4 regions of the Mesorhizobium sp. M0771 genome follow, and region 4 is predicted to be linked to each of the others. Evidence: riboswitches for the same ligand, from Rfam matches in the RefSeq annotation. Region 4 holds a riboswitch; each other region holds the start of a gene.
What was found. Region 4 has a riboswitch for cobalamin ahead of NKI05_RS20415 (aromatic ring-hydroxylating oxygenase subunit alpha). Riboswitches for the same ligand answer to the same signal wherever they lie in the genome.
Positions count from the first base shown of each region.

Region 1: another riboswitch for cobalamin. It lies ahead of NKI05_RS03925 (CbtB domain-containing protein); the one in region 4 lies ahead of NKI05_RS20415 (aromatic ring-hydroxylating oxygenase subunit alpha).
Region 2: another riboswitch for cobalamin. It lies ahead of metE (5-methyltetrahydropteroyltriglutamate--homocysteine S-methyltransferase); the one in region 4 lies ahead of NKI05_RS20415 (aromatic ring-hydroxylating oxygenase subunit alpha).
Region 3: another riboswitch for cobalamin. It lies ahead of NKI05_RS03690 (DUF1636 family protein); the one in region 4 lies ahead of NKI05_RS20415 (aromatic ring-hydroxylating oxygenase subunit alpha).

Region 1 is NZ_JAMYPC010000002.1:78,426-83,366, forward strand. Features, by position in the region: gene NKI05_RS03915 (aromatic ring-hydroxylating oxygenase subunit alpha) at 1-1,049, opposite strand, end outside; gene NKI05_RS03920 (gamma-glutamylcyclotransferase) at 1,186-1,878, shown strand; cobalamin riboswitch at 1,946-2,141, shown strand; gene NKI05_RS03925 (CbtB domain-containing protein) at 2,178-2,357, shown strand; gene NKI05_RS03930 (CbtA family protein) at 2,373-3,176, shown strand; gene cobU (bifunctional adenosylcobinamide kinase/adenosylcobinamide-phosphate guanylyltransferase) at 3,169-3,681, shown strand; gene cobO (cob(I)yrinic acid a,c-diamide adenosyltransferase) at 3,683-4,297, shown strand; gene NKI05_RS03945 (hypothetical protein) at 4,322-4,636, shown strand; gene cbiB (adenosylcobinamide-phosphate synthase CbiB) at 4,651-4,941, opposite strand, start outside.
Region 2 is NZ_JAMYPC010000025.1:33,593-38,533, reverse strand. Features, by position in the region: gene metK (methionine adenosyltransferase) at 1-791, shown strand, start outside; gene NKI05_RS28060 (adenosine kinase) at 889-1,881, shown strand; cobalamin riboswitch at 2,194-2,390, shown strand; gene metE (5-methyltetrahydropteroyltriglutamate--homocysteine S-methyltransferase) at 2,486-4,837, shown strand.
Region 3 is NZ_JAMYPC010000002.1:31,406-36,346, forward strand. Features, by position in the region: gene cobN (cobaltochelatase subunit CobN) at 1-1,401, opposite strand, end outside; gene cobW (cobalamin biosynthesis protein CobW) at 1,517-2,569, opposite strand; gene NKI05_RS03690 (DUF1636 family protein) at 2,572-2,997, opposite strand; cobalamin riboswitch at 3,036-3,240, opposite strand; gene NKI05_RS03695 (DUF6348 family protein) at 3,259-3,990, opposite strand; gene NKI05_RS03700 (winged helix-turn-helix domain-containing protein) at 4,020-4,941, opposite strand, start outside.
Region 4 is NZ_JAMYPC010000013.1:168,108-173,048, forward strand. Features, by position in the region: gene NKI05_RS20405 (PqqD family protein) at 1-39, opposite strand, end outside; gene NKI05_RS20410 (FAD-binding oxidoreductase) at 201-1,301, opposite strand; gene NKI05_RS20415 (aromatic ring-hydroxylating oxygenase subunit alpha) at 1,339-2,586, opposite strand; cobalamin riboswitch at 2,704-2,905, opposite strand; gene NKI05_RS20420 (DUF680 domain-containing protein) at 3,405-3,611, shown strand; gene NKI05_RS20425 (DUF680 domain-containing protein) at 3,677-3,880, shown strand; gene NKI05_RS20430 (DUF680 domain-containing protein) at 3,952-4,185, shown strand; gene NKI05_RS20435 (ABC transporter ATP-binding protein) at 4,259-4,941, opposite strand, start outside.

The DNA of each region.
Region 1 (4,941 bases), on a different contig from region 4:
TCGCAGATCGCGGCATCCTCCTCCAGCACCTGGGTACCGAAGGCGACGACATTGTCGATGTCGGTCTCGGCGAGCGCCTCGGGCGCGAACAGCCATTCGGCGGTGAGTTCGGTCTGTTCGGGACCGAGCGGCATCAGTCGCACCGTCCTGACATAATCGACATGGCCGACGATGAACATCGAGGGCAGGCTGGTGGCATAGGTCTGTCCGGCCGCACGCTCGGCTGGCGTCAGGCCCGGTAAGACCGGGCCATGGGCATGTCCGTCGCGCGACCAGGTCTCGGCGCCGGCGCGCAGGCCACCCGAAAACTCCGGCGCGTCATTGTCGGCATGGCGGACCCAGTCGGGGTCGTCGTGCCGGCTCATCAGGCCGCGGCCGTATATCGGCACCAGCCGAGACAGGTCCTTGTGGACGCCCGGGCAATGCAGGCACTCGTTGAAGTTCTCCCAGAAGATCTTCCAGTTGCAGTTCATCACCTTGCGCAGGACATGCCCTGATACCAGCGGTTCCAGCGGCCAGTTGGCGAGGTCGCCGGATGCGGGATCGAAGGAGGTCCCGGCGGAGCCGGCCGCAGCCTGCTGAAGGTTCACAAAGACAAAGCCGCGCCACACCGACAGCGCCACCCGGTAGAGCGGATGATCTGCCTTGTCGAAACCATCTGGCAGCGATTTCGAGGGAACGCGCACGAGATCGCCGCGCAGCGAGTAGGACCAGGCATGGTAAGGGCAAGTGATGAGCCGCGCTTTCAGCCGGCCCTCGCTTTCCTGGCAAAGCTGCGAGCCGCGATGCCGGCAGGTGTTGTGGAAGGCGCGCAACTCGCCGGTCTCGTCCCGCAGAATGACGATTTCCTGCGTGCCGACGCGGAATGTCCTGAACGCCAGCGGCTGGGCGAGGTCGGCCTCGCGGCAGACGAGCAGCCAGCTTTTGTGCCAGATGGCGTCGAGATCGCGCTGGTAAGCCTCGCTATCCCAATAGGCCGACGACGGTAGCGTCGGTTCGGCCCGGCTCAGGCCGTTATAGGGGTCGCGCTCGCTCGGGCTGGGATGCATGGCTGGCTTCCTATGAAGCGTCAGCCGACACCCCGGCAAATCGTTTGTCAATCAGAGTGCCGCATTGCCGGTTGCAGGCGCGGCGCATAATCATGTCGTGGACATGGGACATTCGGAAATTGGGGGGATTCGGAAAGTGGCCGCACGACAGATGTCGCTTACGCCGGAGCTGGTCGCGCGCTGCTGGCGCGAGATCAGGGACCCCGGGCCGGATCCGGACGCGATGCATCTCGATGAAGCCGACTATGACGCGCTGCTGGATGAATTGCAGGTCGAACTCCCGGACAGCGAACCGCTATGGCTGTTCGGCTATGGATCGCTGATCTGGAAACCGGAAATAGATTATGTCGAGGACCGCGTTGCCTTGGCGCGCGGCTGGCATCGGTCCTTTTGCATGAACATGACGCGCTGGCGCGGCACCAAGGACAGCCCCGGCTTGATGATGGCGCTGGACCGTGGCGGACAATGCAAGGGCGTCGCCTTCCGGCTGACCGACAGTAACCGGCGCGGGCAGTTGGGCCGGCTTTTCCGGCGCGAAATCACGCTGAAGCCGACAAGCTACCGGCCGCGCATGCTGAAGCTTGCAAGCGAGGCCGGACCGCTCAGGGCATTGGCCTTCGTCATCAACCGCAACGGCCTGACCTATTCCGGCCCGCTCGACGAGGGCAAGGTCGTCGAAAGGCTGGCCACGTCCTGCGGGCACTGGGGGTCGGGCGCCGACTATCTCTACAACACGGTGAAAAACCTTGAAGAGCGCGGCATTCACGATCGCCATCTGTGGCGGCTGCAGCGGCTGGTTGCCGAACGGATCACCGCGTTGAACCCGTAACGCCGCATGGCGCATTCGCGCTGTTGGCCGGCGGAATTTGGTTTGCCGGATGCGGCCGTTTCAGCCTATAGTCATGCATGTCGTCGGTTCCGTTAGGGACCAAGAGGGAATGCGGTGAGGGCTGACTTGTTGCCCAATGCCGTGGCTGCCCCCGCAACTGTGTGCGGTAGTCCTCTCCAAGCCACTGGGGATTTTTTCTTCGGGAAGGTGGGGAAGGGCGCTGATCCGCGAGCCAGGAGACCTGCCGGCGACAGGGAACTGACTTCGATGCCCTCGGGTGGAGGGCGAAAGGACAAGATATGAATTCCGCTTCCGTCTCCCTCGGCGCTTCCGTCTCCTCGCAGTCGCGCTTCATGCAGCTCGTGCTTAGCGCGTTTCTGGGGATTTTCGTCGTCGGCGTTGTCGGTTTCTCGCACATCGATGCGGTCCACAATGCGGCGCACGACTATCGCCATTCGATGGCGTTTCCCTGCCACTGACGAGGATCTGACATCATGAACCTGTTTCGCAACGTCGTGTTCATCGCGGCGATCGCAGGGCTCGTGGCCGGTGTCGCTCTCGCCTGCATGCAGGCCTACGCCACCGTGCCGCTGATCCTCAAGGCGGAGGTCTACGAAAAGGCTGGTGGCGGCCACGAGCATCAGCATGCCGCGGTGCCCGCCGCCAACGCTACGGACACCAATGCCATGAGCACCGCCGCGCCGGCGGAAAATGCGGTGAGCAGCGCAACACCGGCTGAAGCAGCCGCGCCGGCGGAGGACGAAGGCTGGGCGCCGGCCGACGGCTTCGAGCGCTTCGCCTTCAGTGTCGTCGCCAATATCGTCACCGGCATCGGCTTCGCGCTGGTCCTGGTGGCGGTTTCCGAGTTCGCCGGTGGCATCGGCAGCTGGCGCCAGGGCGTGTTCTGGGGTCTGGCCGGCTTTGCCGTTTTCACGCTGGCGCCGGGACTCGGCCTGCCGCCGGAACTGCCGGCAATGCCGGCGGCCGATCTCATGCAGCGCCAGATCTGGTGGTGGGCAACGGTGATGGCAACGGCGATCGGTCTTGCCCTTATCACCTTCCGCACGTCGGCGCCCCTGACCGTGCTCGCCGTCGTCCTGATCGTCGCCCCGCATATTGTCGGCGCGCCGCAGCCTGACAGTTTTGTAACGCCGATCCCGGAGGGCCTGCATCATCAGTTCGTGGTGGCGGTGACGCTGACCAATCTGGTGTTCTGGGTGGTGCTCGGCGCGGTTGTCGGCATAGTGCGCGCGCGCTTCACCGGCACCGCGACCAGCCTGCGCGACACCTTTGCCTGATCGCAGTTTGACCTTCATCATCGGCGGTGCGCGCTCCGGCAAGAGCGTGCATGCCGAAAGTTTGGCGACGGCGTTGCCGCCGCCATGGGCTTATATCGCCACCGCGCAAGCCTATGACGGCGAAATGCGCGAGCGCATCGCGCAGCACCGCTCGCGCCGCGGCGAGGGATGGGCGACCATCGATGCCCCGCTTGATCTTGCAGGTGCGATCGAGGCATTGCCGGACAACCAGCCGGTGCTTGTCGACTGCCTGACGCTGTGGCTGACCAATCATATGCTGGCCGATCATGATCTGGAGGGGGAGTGCCGGCGGCTGGCCGATGTGCTTTCGCGGCCGCGCGGACCGTGGTTCGTGGTCTCCAACGAAGTCGGACAAGGCATTGTGCCCGACAATGCGCTGGCACGCCGGTTCCGCGATGCCGCCGGCCGGCTCAACCAGCAGATCGCGGTCGTAGCTGATATGGTGCTTCTGATGGTGGCGGGGCTGCCGCTCAAGGTGAAATGAGATGACCGATATCGACACAAAAGACGAAGAGCGCCATCGCGCCAAGATGGCCAAGCGCAAGGCGGTGCAGGACGCCGAGGTCGCGGAAAAGACGGTCGAGAAGGGGCTGCTGATCGTCAACACCGGACCCGGCAAGGGCAAGACCACGGCTGCCTTCGGGCTGGCGCTGCGCATGCTCGGCTATGGCAAGCGCGTCGGAATGGTCCAGTTCATCAAGGGCAAATGGCACACCGGCGAGAAGGATGCCTTCGCGGCGTTCGGCGACCGTGTCGTCTGGCACACGATGGGCGAGGGTTTCACCTGGGAGACGCAGGATCTGAAGCGCGACATTGCGGCGGCCGAAGCCGCCTGGGCCAAGGCGCTGGAGCTGATCGCCGACCCCTCTGTCAGCCTTGTCGTCCTCGATGAGCTCAACATTGCGCTGCGCTACGACTATCTCGATCTCGACAAGGTGGTCGCGGCGCTGAAGGCGCGGCGCGAAGGCCTGCATGTCGTCGTCACCGGCCGCAATGCCAAGCCGGCGCTGGTCGAGGCGGCCGACCTCGTCACCGAGATGGGCGTGACCAAACACCATTTTTCCGCAGGCGTTAAGGCGCAGCAGGGAATCGAGTTTTGAGGGTCTAACTTCGGGAGATGACCGTTGGAACAAGCGGTAATTGTCTATCTTCTTCTGAGCGGCGGTCAGTTCGGGGCGCCGGAAGAGCGGCAATCGGTCCAAGTTCTGGAGGATCGGTTGGAACAAGCTGTTTCGAATGCGCATGTCGGCGAATTTGATGGCGACGAGTTTGGCGAGGGCAAATGCACCCTCTATCTGTACGGGCCAGACGCCGAGAAGCTTTTCCTTGTGATTGAGCCTGTGCTGAAATCCTCGGCAGTGGCCGCCGGCGGTTACGCGATCAAAAGATTTGGCGCGGCGGTGGATTCAAACGCCAAGGAAGTCCGTGTCTCTTGGTGAGTCAGGCGGCGCATCTACTGCGAGATCAAAACATCCAGGTAGATGACGACCGCGGAGAGCAATCCAAACAGCGCGATCAGCAGATAGTCTGCTATCTGGTAAAGTTTCAGCGCCCGCCGGATGTCGGTGCTGTCGGCCTCGCGGCGGCCGCCTTCGCCCATATAGGCGTCCTCGACGATGACGCCGCCATAGCTGCGCGGGCCGGCGAGCGCCAGGCCGAGTGCGCCGGCCATTGCCGCTTCCGGCCAGCCGGCATTGGGCGAGCGGTGCTTTTTGGCGTCGCGCCGCACTGCTTGCCAGGCGTT
Region 2 (4,941 bases), on a different contig from region 4:
ACGCATGCCGAGAAACCGATACCCTGATGCCTTTGCCGATCCAGCTCGCTCATCGCTTGACGAAACGGCAGGCGTATGTCCGGAAGGCACAACAGCTTGGCTGGTTGCGTCCTGACATGAAATCCCAAGTCTCAGTGCGCTATGAGGGGTTGCGCCCGGTCGCCCTGGATACCATCGTCGTGTCGACGCAACATGACGAGCAGGTCTCGCAAGAGACTGTCCGCGAGGGCGTCATTGAGGAAATCATAAAGCCTGTCCTGCCGACCCACCTGGAGACGGAAGGCATCAGAATTCTGGTCAACCCGACGGGGCGGTTCGTAGTCGGCGGGCCGCGCGGCGACTGCGGTCTCACTGGACGCAAGATCATCGTCGACTCCTATGGCGGGATGGGTCGTCATGGCGGCGGCGCCTTCTCGGGCAAGGACCCGTCCAAGGTTGACCGCTCAGCTGCCTATGCGGCCCGCTATGTCGCAAAGAACATCGTCGCTAGCGGACTCGCAGACGTGTGCGAGGTGCAGCTTGCTTACGCAATCGGCGTGGCCAGTCCGGTTTCCGTCATGGTCAACACGTTCGGGACAGCCAGGGTTGAGGAGAGCAGGATCGAGCGCCTCATTCCAGAGTTGTTCGATCTCAGACCGAAAGGCATTATCAAGATGCTTGATCTCTTACGCCCTATATACCGCAATACAGCGACCTATGGCCATTTCGGCCGTGAAGAGCCTGATTTCACCTGGGAGAAGACAGACAGGGCAGACGAATTGCGTCGCGAGGCAGGACTCGCCGCCCCGTGAGACCGGCGAACGGATTGGAAAAGCCCATTCCCACCGGGCAGACCCACGCCTGGCAGGCGTGGCGAGAAGCGGCTCGGGTTTTTTGGCGGAGACATTGATGCCCGATTATGACGTGCTTTGCATCGGCAATGCCATTGTCGACATCATCGCCCAGTGCGACGAGGAATTCCTCGAGACCAACGGCATCATCAAGGGTGCGATGAACCTCATCGACACCAGGCGCGCCGAGCTGCTCTACAGCCGCATGGGCCCGGCGATCGAGGCCTCCGGCGGCAGCGCGGGCAATACGGCGGCCGGCGTCGCCAGCTTCGGCGGCCGCGCCGCCTTCTTCGGCAAGGTGTCGAACGACCCGCTCGGCGAAATCTACGCCCACGACATCCATGCCCAGGGCGTTGCCTTCGACACCAGGCCGCTCGAGGGACAGCCGCCGACGGCGCGCTCGATGATCTTCGTCACCCCCGACGGCGAGCGTTCGATGAACACCTATCTCGGCGCCTGCATCGAACTCGGGCCGGAAGACGTCGAGGCCGACAAGGCGTCGGGCGCCAAGGTCACCTATTTCGAGGGCTATCTGTGGGATCCGCCGCGCGCCAAGGAGGCGATCCGGCAGACGGCGAAGCTCGCACACGCGGCCCGACGCGAAGTGTCGATGACGTTGTCGGATTCGTTCTGCGTCGACCGCTACCGCGACGAGTTCCTCGAGTTGATGCGCTCGGGCACCGTCGACATCGTCTTTGCCAACAGCCACGAGATCAAGTCGCTCTACCAGACCAAATCCTTCGACGAGGCGCTGGCGGCGATCCGCAAGGACTGCAAGATTGCCGCCGTCACCCGCTCGGAAAAAGGCTCGGTGATCGTGCGCGGCGACGAGACCGTCACCATTCAGGCGACTACGATCCGCGAGCTGGTCGACACCACCGGCGCCGGCGACCTCTACGCCGCCGGTTTCCTCTATGGCTATACGAGCGGGCGCAGCCTGAAGGATTGCGGCGACCTTGGCTCGCTGGCGGCCGGCCTGGTGATCCAGCAGATCGGCCCAAGGCCAAGGCAGAATTTGCGCCGCGAGGCGGAACGGGCTGGGTTGCTGTAGATGCGCGGCAACTAACCAGCCGCCCTACTGACGCGATCATCGCAGTGGCGGAACTGTGTCAAAGCTCGCTGCGATCTTCTGCATTCTAACGACGTTGTCACGCGCTTGAAGTCTTGTCCGAAATCCTTCATGGGCGACCCTGCGAGGGATGTCGCAGCCCGACAGGAATCCATTAGTTGGACAATGGTGGCAGCGCAGCAGCGCCGCCAATGGGCGACTGAATATTTCACAATGTTAGACAAGCGTAAAAGCGCGATCGCATAACGACATAAACATTTCGTTATGCGTCATTGACAAGAGAGCGGATTGTTGTGATTGTCTGCGTGTCGTGGTTCTTCGCGTGCGGCGCTGCCGCAGCGAAGCTAAGAGGGAAGCCGGTGCGATGCCGGCGCTGCCCCCGCAACTGTTAGCGGCGAGTCAACCCCACTCATGTCACCGAGGCGAATACCCTCGGGAAGACGGGTAGTGACCCCGCGAGCCAGGAGACCTGCCACGGCGAATTACGTCCACGGGCGGGGTGTCTCGGTGGCCGCTGCAACCCGGCGTTGGTGCCGGCCTGCTAGCGTCTTCCTTGTCACCGACGCCCCAATCAACGGGGTATGACATGACTGTCTCTCAGCGAATTCCGGTAGCAACGCTCGGCGTGCCGCGATTCGGTCGTCGGCGAGAACTGAAATTCGCGCTTGAAAGCTACTGGTCCGGAACATCGTCCGCTAGTGATCTTCTCACGATGGCGAAGGCGCTCCGTGCCGCTAGCTGGGAGGAGCAGCGCGATCGCGGCGTATCGAAAATCCCGTCGAACGACTTCTCGCTTTACGACCATGTGCTCGACACCGCAGCCATGGTCGGCGCCGTTCCATCCCGTTACGGCTGGAATAGCGGCGAGGTCCCACTTGACATCTACTTCGCAATGGCGCGCGGCAACCCGGCTCAGACCGAGGATTGTAGACACGCTGGTCACCAGGAGGAGGCTCATGGACCTGGTGTAACCGCGATGGAAATGACCAAGTGGTTTGACACCAACTACCACTACATTGTGCCGGAACTCGATGATGATCAGACGTTCGCCCTCTCGTCATCGAAGCCGGTCGATTACTTCCTCGAGGCTAAAGCTCTCGGCATTCACACACGCCCAGTCATCCTTGGACCCATCACCTTCCTCAAGCTGGCGAAATCGCCTGCCGAAGGGTTCGGTCCCATCGCGCTCCTACCGCGGCTGCTGCCCGTTTACGAGCAAGTCCTGCAGAGGCTGAAGCTGTCGGGAGCCGACTGGGTGCAGATCGATGAGCCAGCGCTTGTCCTCGATCTGAACCCGAACGAACAAGCTGCGTTCGAATTCGCCTATGGCCAGCTGTCGAAAGCCGCGCCCGAGCTGAAGATCATGCTGGCTACGTATTTCGGGTCGCTGGGAGACAATCTCGAAACCGCGGTTTCTCTGCCCCTGGCCGGGCTGCATATTGATCTCGTGCGCGCTCCCGAGCAGCTGGAAACGGTGGGTCGGCTCGCTCCGAAGGATCTGGTGCTCTCGCTTGGCTTGATCGATGGCCGCAACGTCTGGCGTGCGAACCTGCCCGCCATTCTCGACCGCATCAAACCGATCGTCGCCGGCTGGCCCTTGGACCGCGTCGAAATCGCGCCTTCTTGCTCGATGCTGCATGTGCCGATTGACCTGCGCATGGAGACGGAACTCGAGGCCGACATCAGGTCGTGGCTCGCCTTCGCGGCCCAGAAGACCGACGAGCTGGTCTTGCTGGCCCGGGCCCTGTCCCAAGGCAGGGATGCGGTGGCAGGCGCGTTGAAAGCGACTGCCGAGGCTGCCGCCACTCGCTTGACGTCCACGAAGATCCATGATCCGCTTGTTGAGGGGCGGATCGCCAGCATTGACCATAGCATGAAACGACGAGAGAGCGCTTTTGGCGAGCGCTCCAGAGTCCAGGCCGGCACGCTCGGGCTGCCGCCGTTCCCGACGACGACAATCGGGTCCTTCCCGCAGACGCCGCAGGTACGCCGCGCGCGGTCCGCTCATGCGAAGGGCCAGCTCAGTTATGTCGACTACGAGATTTTCCTGAAGAAGGAGATCGAGTCAGCAATTCGTTGGCAGGAAGAGATCGGGCTGGACGTGCTGGTGCACGGTGAGTTCGAACGAAACGACATGGTACAGCATTTCGGCGAGCAGCTGTCCGGCTTCGCCTTCACCCAGCATGCCTGGGTACAAAGCTATGGGTCGCGCTACGTGCGTCCCCCCATCATCTTCGGGGACGTATCGAGGCGCAATCCGATGACGGTGCGCTGGTGGCAATTCGCCCAGTCGCTTACGGAAAAGCCCGTGAAGGGAATGCTCACGGGCCCAGTCACCATTCTCAACTGGTCCTTTGTTCGCGACGACGTACCCCGCTCCGAAGCCTGCCGCCAGATCGCGCTCGCCATCCGCGACGAAGTCACGGATCTCGAAAGGTCCGGCGCAAGGATGATCCAGATCGATGAGGCCGCGTTTCGCGAAGGATTGCCACTGCGCCAGTCCGACTGGAATGTCTATCTCGAATGGGCTGTCGAATGCTTCCGGATCGTTTCAACGGGTGTAAAGGACGCGACTCAAATCCATACCCACATGTGCTATTCGGAGTTCAACGAGATCATCGACGCAATTGCTGAAATGGATGCCGATGTCATTTCGATTGAGACGTCGCGCTCGAACATGCAACTGCTGGACGCCTTCACGAGCACCAAATATCCGAACGAAATCGGTCCCGGCGTCTATGACATTCACTCACCACGTGTCCCGGAGGTCGGCGAGATTTCGGACCTAATCATGCTTGCACGCGAGCGACTGTCCGACGGCCAACTGTGGGTAAACCCGGACTGTGGCCTCAAAACACGCAAATGGGAGGAGGTCCGCCCTGCCCTCATGAACATGGTCGCTGCAGCGCGCGCGCTCCGGAAGAAAGTGCAGGCCTGAGCCTTCTCCTTCCTCACCGTGTGGTGAGCTACCGGCTGGCGCATGTCGGCCGTGAATATGCCAAACCGGCACACTCTTGGAAATAAGCACCGGCGAAAATGTGC
Region 3 (4,941 bases), on a different contig from region 4:
ATAGCCAGTGCGGCCGGGCGCACTCGGATAATCCGGAATGAGGATCGCCAACTTACGCGTCGCGCGGGGCGTCTGCTGCAACCGTGTGAACGCCGCTAGCCTGTCCGCCACTTGCGCCACGCGATCCGGTTCCGGCCGGTTGGCGAAGGCGCGGTGGCCGAGCGCCGGGTCGGTCTCGCTCTCGCCCTTGAAGGAAATCGCGCCGGCGAGGATGCGGCCGTCGAGTTCGGGCAGCACGACATGCATGGCGAGGTCGGCGGGCGCCAGGCCGCGCTGGTTGTTGTCCCAGACGTCGCGGCGGGTGGTGGCGACGATGACCTGGAAGACCGGCACGCCGGCGCGGTCGAAGAGCGTTTCGACGCCGGGTTCGGCACCGGAAGCGAAGGCGGTTGCGGTGATGATGGCGGTGGGCTTGAGCGTGGCCAGCGCGGTTCCGACGAAGGCCAGGGAGGTCGGGTCTTTGAGGCTGGAGACGAAGATCGGGATCGGTCTCATGCCGCGCTGGCGGAGTGCATCAAAGAGGGCATCGATTGGCGCGACATCGGCGGCCAGCAGCATCGAGCGGTAGAATAGGATGGGGATGATGGGAAGGTTGATGTTGTCTGCGCCGAGTTCCCGCCCACCCCCCTCTGTCCTGCCGGACATCTCCCCCGCAAGGGGGGAGATTGCGCTGTCATCGACGCTTTCGCCAATCGGGGATGTTGCAGAGGAATCTATTATCGACTGGGCAGAAAAAGTGCCGAGGTCCGCGCCGGCTGATCTCCCCCCTTGCGGGGGAGATGTCCGGCAGGACAGAGGGGGGTGTGAAGGAACGCCGACATCGGCCAAATCCAACTTGCCTACGACGCCGCGGCCTGGCTCGTAGTAGCCAGCTTTCGGCACGCTGACCGGCTCTGCAACCGCCGCATCCGACCCAGCCAACCCCGCCAGCCGCTGCACCAGCGCCGTCATATTCTCCGGGCCACCCTCGCGGAAATAACCAAGCAGGCCGTCCAGATCCTCGCGCGGCAGCGTCGAGGCTTCGATCAGCCTGAGATCCTCGTCGTGGCTCTCGCCCGGCAGCAGCGCCAGCTTGATGCCGTTCGCACGGGCAGTCGCGGCAAGCTGGTCGCAGCCATAGCGCCACCAGTCGTAGCCGCCGAGGATGCGCACCAAAATCACCTTGGCGTGGCGGGCGACGCTGTCGATCCAGAGGTCCACGGACATGGGATGGCGCAGGTCGCGCAGCGCCGCCAACCGCATCGACGGCAGGCGGACGGCATCGGCCTTCCAGGCCGCAGCGAGGCCGGCGAGGTCGCTGTCGGTGAAGGACAGCGCCACGATATCCGCCGGCGTCTGCCGGAGATCAACCGGTTCGGCGAGATCGTCGAGCGAGGCGGAGGTCGTGGTGAGTATGTGCATCGCGGCTTAGCGCGTTTCACCGTTTCACGGAAACGGCGAACCGCTCTATCTCCTTGTTTTTACGCAATTCCTGTGGGAAAACCGTTTCACACTTTTCCTGGAATGGCTCCTGAGATCAGCCGGCGAGTATACGCTCGATCGCCGGGCGGTTCAGCCCCTTCAGGCCAATGACGACAAGACGGGAGCGGCGGTCGTCCTCAGCCGCCCAGGCGCGGTCATAGTAATGATTGACGCGCGAGCCGACGGCCTGCAGCAAAAGCCGCATCGGCTTGCCGCCGACATCGACGAAGCCTTTCACGCGCAGCACATTCTCTTCCTCGGCCACCGTAGCGACGCGCCTGGCCAGTTCGTCCGGATTGGCGATCGAGGGGATGTCGACGATGAAGGTGTCGAAATCGTCATGCTCGTGGTCGAAGGCGCCGTCATGGTGCGACTTGCGGTTCTCGATGTCGTCTTCGACGGCGAGACCGAGGCCAAGCAGCACCGACGGGTCGACCTTGCCATGCGCGGTCGGCACGATTTTTACCGCGCGGGCGGAATGCTCATTGATGATGGTGTTGGCGCGGGCCGAACCGGCTGAATCCATCAAATCGCTCTTCGACAGGATGATCAAATCGGCGCAGGCGATCTGGTCTTCGAAGACTTCTTCGACCGGATCGTCGTGGTCGAGCGTCTCGTCCTGAGCGCGCTGTGCCTGCAGGGCGTCCATATCGTTGGCAACGCGGCCCTCGGCCAGCGCCGGGCCGTCTACCACGGCAATGACGCCATCGACGGTCACCCGGCTCTTCACGCTTGGCCACTGGAACGCCTGGACCAGCGGCTTGGGCAGAGCCAGGCCCGAGGTCTCGATCAGGATGTGGTCAACCTTAGGTGTCAGCGCGAGGATCTTGTCGAGGGCGGGCACGAAATCGTCGGCGACCGTGCAGCAGATGCAGCCATTGGCCAGTTCGAGGATGTTTTCCTCGGGGCAGGTGTCGATGCCGCAGCCTTTCAGGATTTCCCCGTCGATGCCGATGTCACCGAACTCGTTGACGATGATGGCAATGCGCTTGCCACCGGCGTTTTCCAGGAGATGGCGGACCAGCGTCGTCTTGCCGGCGCCGAGGAAGCCGGTGACGACGGTGCAGGGAACACGGGAGAGATTGCCGGCCGGATTTGGAGCGTTCATGGTCAGTCCTTCAGCATGTCGAGGGGTGGGATGCGGGCAACGAGGCCGCGCTTGAGGCTATCGGGCCGGCCGCGCCACGGGATGAGGCCGTCGGTCGAAGTCGCGAAGAGCTTTGCGCCGGTGACGAGGTCGGCGCCGCTGGTTGGGGCCAGATCGCCGAAGACATAGCTCCAGCAGCCATCACGCAGGATCGCGGCGCTGAGGCGGCGCTTGCAATTGCCGAGACATTCGGCGGTGCGGACCCGGATATCGCCGGCAGCGGCGCGGCGTGTGTCCTCAGCCAGCAATTCGCCGGCGCGCGGATGGGCGTCGGAACCGGTCTCATCGCGGCAGGAGGCGCAGACGATGACGGTCACGCCGGTCAGGGCGTCGTTGTCCCCGGACGCAATGTCCGCTGTGCCAGCCGAAAAACTGCTGTTCTGGTCCAAAAACCGTGCTCCTTGCCCGGAAACCCGCCAGGCGATCGGATACTTTGTCTCAGACGGCAGGTCTCCTGGCTCGCGGGTCATCGCCTTGGTTAGCCGCCTTCCCGGTGTTACCCAGTGGCTTTCGGCCTTGGCTCTTCGCTTACAGTTGCGGGGACAGCCGCGGATTTGGGATTTTCGTCCCGCACCGCATTCCCTCTTGGCCCTTGCCGTTGCGGGCAGGGGACCGTCTGCAGCGGATTTAGGCTTTTGCGGGCGGCGGTGTCAACGCACGGCTACGACATGGCGATGTCGGCAGGGGCTGTCATGTCCCGGTTCCGGCAGTGCCAGGATGACCTGTCGGATAGCTTGATAGCCATCGCCATAGTCCCAGTCATGACCGACAGCCAGATTCTGTCCCTCATGCCAAACCGCGTTGTCCAGAAGGACTTCGGCACTAATCAGCGTGCCCTTCAAGCCTGCCAGAAAGGTCCGGACAAAATGGCTTCCGGGGGGTACCGAAGCTGTGAACAGCTTTTCCAGCTTGGCACAGAATGCTGGATAGCCTGGTGTCAGCGAGCATAGCTCGGTTGTGGCCTGGGAAATGACCGGGCCGCTATAGATTTTCCAGCGGGCATCTTTTCGCCAGATCTTCCAACTGGCGCTGCTTCGCTGCCAAAGCTCTATTTCGGCCTGCATGTTCTCGCAGACGTGATCGGCCAGTCCCTCAATGGCCACATGGAAAACACCACGGAGAAACTTTTCAAACGCCTGGTTCAGTTCCTGTTCGCGCGTGTCGCCGAAGCCAGCAAAGGATTCAATGACCGGCTGAACATCAAGCAGCGGAGAAAAAATGTAGATTTCCAGGACCAGCCGGTCAGAACTCGTCTCGAACACCTCCGCCTCAAACCGAAGCTGCTTCGATTGGAGCATGACGTCCCTATCTCTGCGGACTGCATCTATTCCATGCGCAATGAGGGCGCCATGGATCATGTCGAGCACTTTGTCCGATGCCATTGCACAACCTACGAGGCTTATTGAGGCGTCTATGACAGACGCTGCAAGGGTTGGCCATCTCTCTCGCTAGCCAATGCCGGCCCCAAATCGCCGGCGGGCGTCACTTCGATGCGCTCAAGTCCAAGCCAGCCCTGCATCTGCTTTAGTTCCTCGAAAAGCTGTGCGGTGGTCTCAGGCGGTGCGCCTGCTTCGGCATAGGCGGCGTGGACGCGTAAGACACTCGCAGGCCGGTCGGCCTTGAGGTCGACGCGGGCGACGATCTTGTCGCCGAGCAGGAAAGGCAGCACGTAATAGCCATATTGCCGCTTGTCGGCCGGGGTGTAGATCTCGATGCGGTAGCGGAAATCGAAGAGACGCTCGGTGCGCGCTCGCTCGAAGACCACCGGATCGAAGGGCGCCAGCAAGGCGCGGGCCTCGGTCTTTCGCGGCAGGCGGGCGTCCTTATAGAGGTAAGCCGGCTTGTCCCAGCCTTCGACGCGTACCGGCAGCAACTCGCCCAGTTCGACCAGTTCCTCCAACCGGCCCTTCATGTCGGCCGGCGACAGGCGGAAATAGTCGCGCAAATCGCCTGATGTGGCGATGCCGTGGGCGCGGGCAGAAATGCGCAGCAATTCGCGGTGCGCGTCCTCGGCGGCCGGCACCGGCAGATCGAGGATCGCCTGCGGCAGCACGCGCTCGGGCAGGTCATAGAAGCGTTCGAAGCCACGGCGGTGCGCCGTGGTGATGCGTCCGGCCCAGAAGAGCCATTCGAAGGCGTGCTTGGCGTGGCTCCAGCCCCACCAGCCGCCCGAACCTTTCTGGCCTTCCAGTGCCGAAGCGGCAATCGGGCCGCGCTCGGCGACCGCGCGGTAGATCTCTTCGATATAGGCGGCGTGCTCGCGGCCCCATTTGGCGAGGCCGAGATACATTTCGTCGCCTTGCTCGGCCCGCTGCATGCGCCAGCGCATCAGC
Region 4 (4,941 bases):
GATGTCCTTGCTTGCGACCGCGTAGACCCGCTGTTGCATCGCTCTGTCCCCCGTCCCATGCGCCCTGAAGGGATGCGCCGGCTTCACGGTCTGCCAAGCCCTTCCTAAGTGCGTCTAAATCACTTGGCCGTTGGTTGGCAAGACAAAGACCCGCGAATACAACGCCTGCGTCGGCGACCGTTGCGGCGAAGTCGACCGGCTCAAGCCTCGATTTCGAGCGCCGACAATGGTTTCGAGCAGCAGGCAAGGATAAAACCGTCATCGATCTCGTGGTCGAGGATGCCGCCATTGTGGCTCATCTCGACTTCGCCGGAGACCTTCTTCACCTTGCAGGTGCCGCACAGGCCGAACTCGCAGGCGGCGGGAATCCGCACGCCCGAGCTGCGCGCGGTCTGCAGCACGGTCTGGCCGGCGACGCAGCCGGCGTCGACCTCCGAAAGCGAGAAGCGGATCGGCGTCACGGCTTCGACAGGTACAGCGATGCCGTCCTCGACCGGGGAGGCAAACGGCGCCGGAATTTCCTCCACCACAGGCGCGGCAAAGCTCTCCTGATGGTATTTCGTCATGTCGAAGCCGGCGGCATCCAGCATGCCGCGCACGGCGCGCATGAACGGATCGGGGCCGCAGCAGAAGATTTCGCGCTCGCGGAAGTCCGGAGCCAGCAAGGGCAGCCGGATCGCATCGATGCGGCCCATATGGCCGTACCAGCCTTCGCGGCTGGAACGTTCCTCGATCATGAAGCCGAGCGACAGGCCGGGCATATGGCCGCCGAGCAGTTCGAGTTCCTTGCGGAAGATGATCTCTTCGGCACGCCGCGCGCAGTTGACGAAACCGACATCGGTCCATGGCGCGCAGTCGTTCAGCCAGCGCAGCATCGACATCATCGGCGTCACGCCGGAGCCGGCGGAAATGAACAGGTATTTGGCCGCCGGGTGGCTGTGCAACGAGAAGTCGCCGGCCGGTCCGTAGGCCTTGACATGCGAACCGGGCACCAGATGGTCGAACATCCAGCGCGTGCCGATGCTGCCGGCCTGCGCCTTGATCGTCACCGCGATCGAAAACGGCCGCGATGGCGACGACGACAGCGTGTAGGTGCGCATCAGCGGCCCGTCCGGTGTCGGCAGTTCCAGCGTCAGGAACTGGCCCGGCTTGTAGCGGAACCAGGTCTGGTTGTCGGAGCGGAAGGTGAAGGTCTTGACGTCGGGCGCCTCGTCGCTGACGCCGATCACTTCCAGCACCTGCAGCCTATCGTTCCACGGCGCCATCTGGTCAAGATGGCGATAGAGCCCAAGATCCGTCATCGCATTCATCCTCTGGTCCCTCTTCGCCTGCTCCAGCTCACGCGACGCTGCGTAGCGCCGGCCGGCCGCCTTCGGCAAGGCGCGGGCCGATGAAGGCCGCGTACCATTCGACGAACTGGATCACGCCGCCCTCGTGCAGCTCCGAATAGGGGCCGGGCTCATAGGCCGGAGACAGGATGCCAAAGGCGTTTTCCTCGACGATGCGGCGGTCCTGGTCGTTGGTCTCGGTCCAGACATGGGTGAGCTCCTCAAGGTTGTAGTCGACCCCCTCGACCGCATCCTTGTGCACCAGCCACTTGGTCGTCACCGCGGTTTCGGTGGCGCTGATCGGCAGCACCCGGAAGGTGACCGCATGGTCGATCAGTATGTGGTTCCAGGTCGTCGGATAGTGGTAGTGCATCAAGGTGCCGATGCGGTCGGCGGCAACAGTGTCGGACAGGTTCTTCGTCACCGCGCGCTTTCCGGACATCGTGTAGCTGACGGCATCGCGCAGCAGCGGCGCGCGGGTGGCGCGGTATTGCCCGGCCGGATCGATGCGGAACTTGCTCGGCAGGCCCGCCGCCTCGCATTTCGCCCAGTGCGCCAGCATCTCCGGATCGCTGTCGGCGCCCTGCACGCCGGTCACCGTCGGCGCTTCGGGGAATGTCTTGCACAGCTCTGGATGATTGCCGGCGCAGTGATAGCATTCGCGGTTGTTTTCCCAGACCAGCTTCCAGTTGCCCTTCTCGATGATGGTGCTCTCGAAGGCGACCTTGGCTTCATTCAGCCGGTGCGGCTTGAGGTAGGGCTCTATCATGGCGCGCATCGGGGCAAAGTCGGCAGGTTCTTTTGCCAGGCAGATGAAGATGTAGCCGCCGACGCTCTCGCAGGCGACGGGCTTCAGGCCGAACTGGCTCTTGTCGAAACCGTCGGCCATCTGGCGGGCAAACAGCAGCCGGCCGTCAAGCTCGTAGGTCCACTGGTGATAGGGGCAGACAAGCTTTGCCGCCATGCCCTTCTCAGTGTTGCAGACACGGCTGCCGCGATGGCGGCAGGAATTGTGAAAGGCGTTGATGTTGCCCTTCTGGTCGCGGACCAGCACCACCGGATAATCGCCGATCTGCACGGTGATATAGCTGCCGGGCTTCGGCAGTTCGCAATCATGGCCGATGAACAGCCAGTCGCGATACCAGATAAGCTCCATGTCGAGCTTGAAATAGTCCGGGTCGGTGTAGAAGGGCTGTTCCAGCGAAAAGCCTTGCTTGCGGCCGTTCAGGAGCCTCAGCATGTCGTTGCGCGTATCCATAGTTCTGTCCTCGTGGTTTAAGGACTGAACTTGGTGGTGATGGAGGAAGGATCGGACGCAGGCCGGCGCGGCGCCGGACATGCACTATCCACCTCTTGACCGCCCACCGCGATCAGTCGAGTCTATGCATCTCGGGCTGGTTTCCGGGCTCTGGAGTTGTCCTTGCGGACCATCGCGACACCTTCCCAGGCTGCTGCCCAGTGGTCTCCCGTTGCGACTTCAACTCCACCACCGTTGCGGGGGCAGCGCCGGATTCTGACCGGCTTCCCAATTCTCCGCTGCGTCGTCACGAAGCGGCACCTGAGATGCGATCATCTAATCACGGCAGCGATCGCGACGTCGGCATGAAAGCGACATCATATCCATGCGGCGCGACACGCGCGGCATACGCCCCGCCGACCACCGAAGGGCTGAGATCCTGTCTTGCGGCGCTATCATCGCCGTTTCGAATCGCTGCGGATCCAGTTCCGATCGGGGGCAAAAAGGGCTCAACGGTATCGAAAAGTTACTATTAGCAATCTCTAATCGAACCGAACGGTTCGTTTCTGTTGACAATGCGTGCAGGACGGTGTGAACGACGGCCCGGAAACCGACACCGGAGCGAACCACTCGGTTCGACATAAGCAACTGAAAACAATGCGATAAATGACCATAGAGGAACTTCCTGGCACAATTTCAAGGTGCAGGACCGTGGTCCACACGGAACAACTTCGTGATTGGAAACCAGCCTATGGCTTTCCCACATCGGGGCTGTCCGAACGACGCGAATTCCTCCCAAGACACGCCGCTAGACGGCCAGACAAACTGGAGTACTAAAAATGAAAAAGATCATCCTCACTGCCGCAGCCGTTTTGGCGATCACCGGCAGCGCCTTCGCCGGTAGCGACAATTACGGTTCCAATGGTGCGAACCAGCCAGCCGTCTCGGTCGACAGCTCGTATACGGCTTCCATTCAGAAGCCGGCGCACGCTGACAAGCAGCCTGTCGTTCAGGGCGCCGACCGCGACCTCTACGGCAATCGCTGATCCCGACCAAAGAAGGGCGGCTAACCCGTCGCTCTCGGGATCCCAAAAAATTCAGGAGTATTGAAATGAAAAAGATCATCCTTGCTGCCGCCGCCGTTTTGGCCATCTCCGGCAGCGCTTTCGCCGGCAGCGACAACTACGGTTCGAACGGCGCCAACCAGCCTGCGATTACGTCGACCGATAGTGGCCATACGGCTTCGGTTGAGAAGTCGGCTCCAGCCGAGCAGGCGCCTGCCCACGGTGCCGACCGTAACCTTTTCGGCCGCTAAAAGCCGGTTTCCAGCACGTGGCGGGCTTATCCGCTGCAGCTGGCGGCATCAGAAAAATTCAGGAGACTAAAATGAAGAAGATCGTTCTTGCCACCGCAGCCGTTCTGGCTATTTCGAGCGCTGCCTTTGCCGGCAGCGACAATTATGGCTCCAATGGCGCCAACCAGCCGGCCGCTGCCGTCGACACCACCCGCACTTCGTCGACCGGCACCAACTCGGCGGTCTACAAGCTGCTGAACTCGTCGAACGACCAACAGAAGTTCGTTCCTCAGAGCAGCGACAGGGATCGGTTCGGCAACAACTAACAGCCGAAGCTTAAAAAAAGAGCGGCGGGCCTGGCCCGCCGCTCTTTTTTCATGCCTGTACGACGCAGCTATCTCAAGCCGCCTTCACTTCCACCGGCTTGAGCGAGAAGGAGTGCCCATCGGCGTCGAAGATGTGCAGGTCCCCGGCATCCGCGGTCAGTCGCAGCTTTGCCCCGCGCTTGACCTCGACATTGCCGGGCAGCTTGGTCACCAACGGCAGGTCAGCGCGGCCGATATCGACATAGACAAGCTGCACCTCGCCGAGTTGCTCGACATAGTCTACCACGCCCTCGAAAAGATATTCCGCGCCGGTGGCGGCCGACAGATCCTCCGGCCGCACGCCGAAGCTGACTGCCGCACCCTTTGCTGACGCCGGCGTTGCGATCGGCACCGTTGCCTTGCGGCCGCCGACATGGCTGACGATTGTCGGGTTGCCCGTCCTGTCGATTGTCGCCGGCAGGATGTTCATGGCCGGCGAGCCGATGAACTGGGCAACGAACAGATTGCCGGGCTTCTTGTAGAGGTCCATCGGCGTGCCGACCTGCTCGATATGGCCATCCTTCAGCACGACGATGCGGTCGGCGAGCGTCATCGCTTCGACCTGATCGTGGGTGACGTAGATCATGGTCGTGGCAGGCATCGATTCCTTGAGCTTGGCGATCTCGATGCGGGTCGCGACGCGCAGCGCCGCGTCGAGATTCGACAGCGGCTCGTCGAACAGGAACACTTTCGGATTGCGCACGATGGCGCGACCGA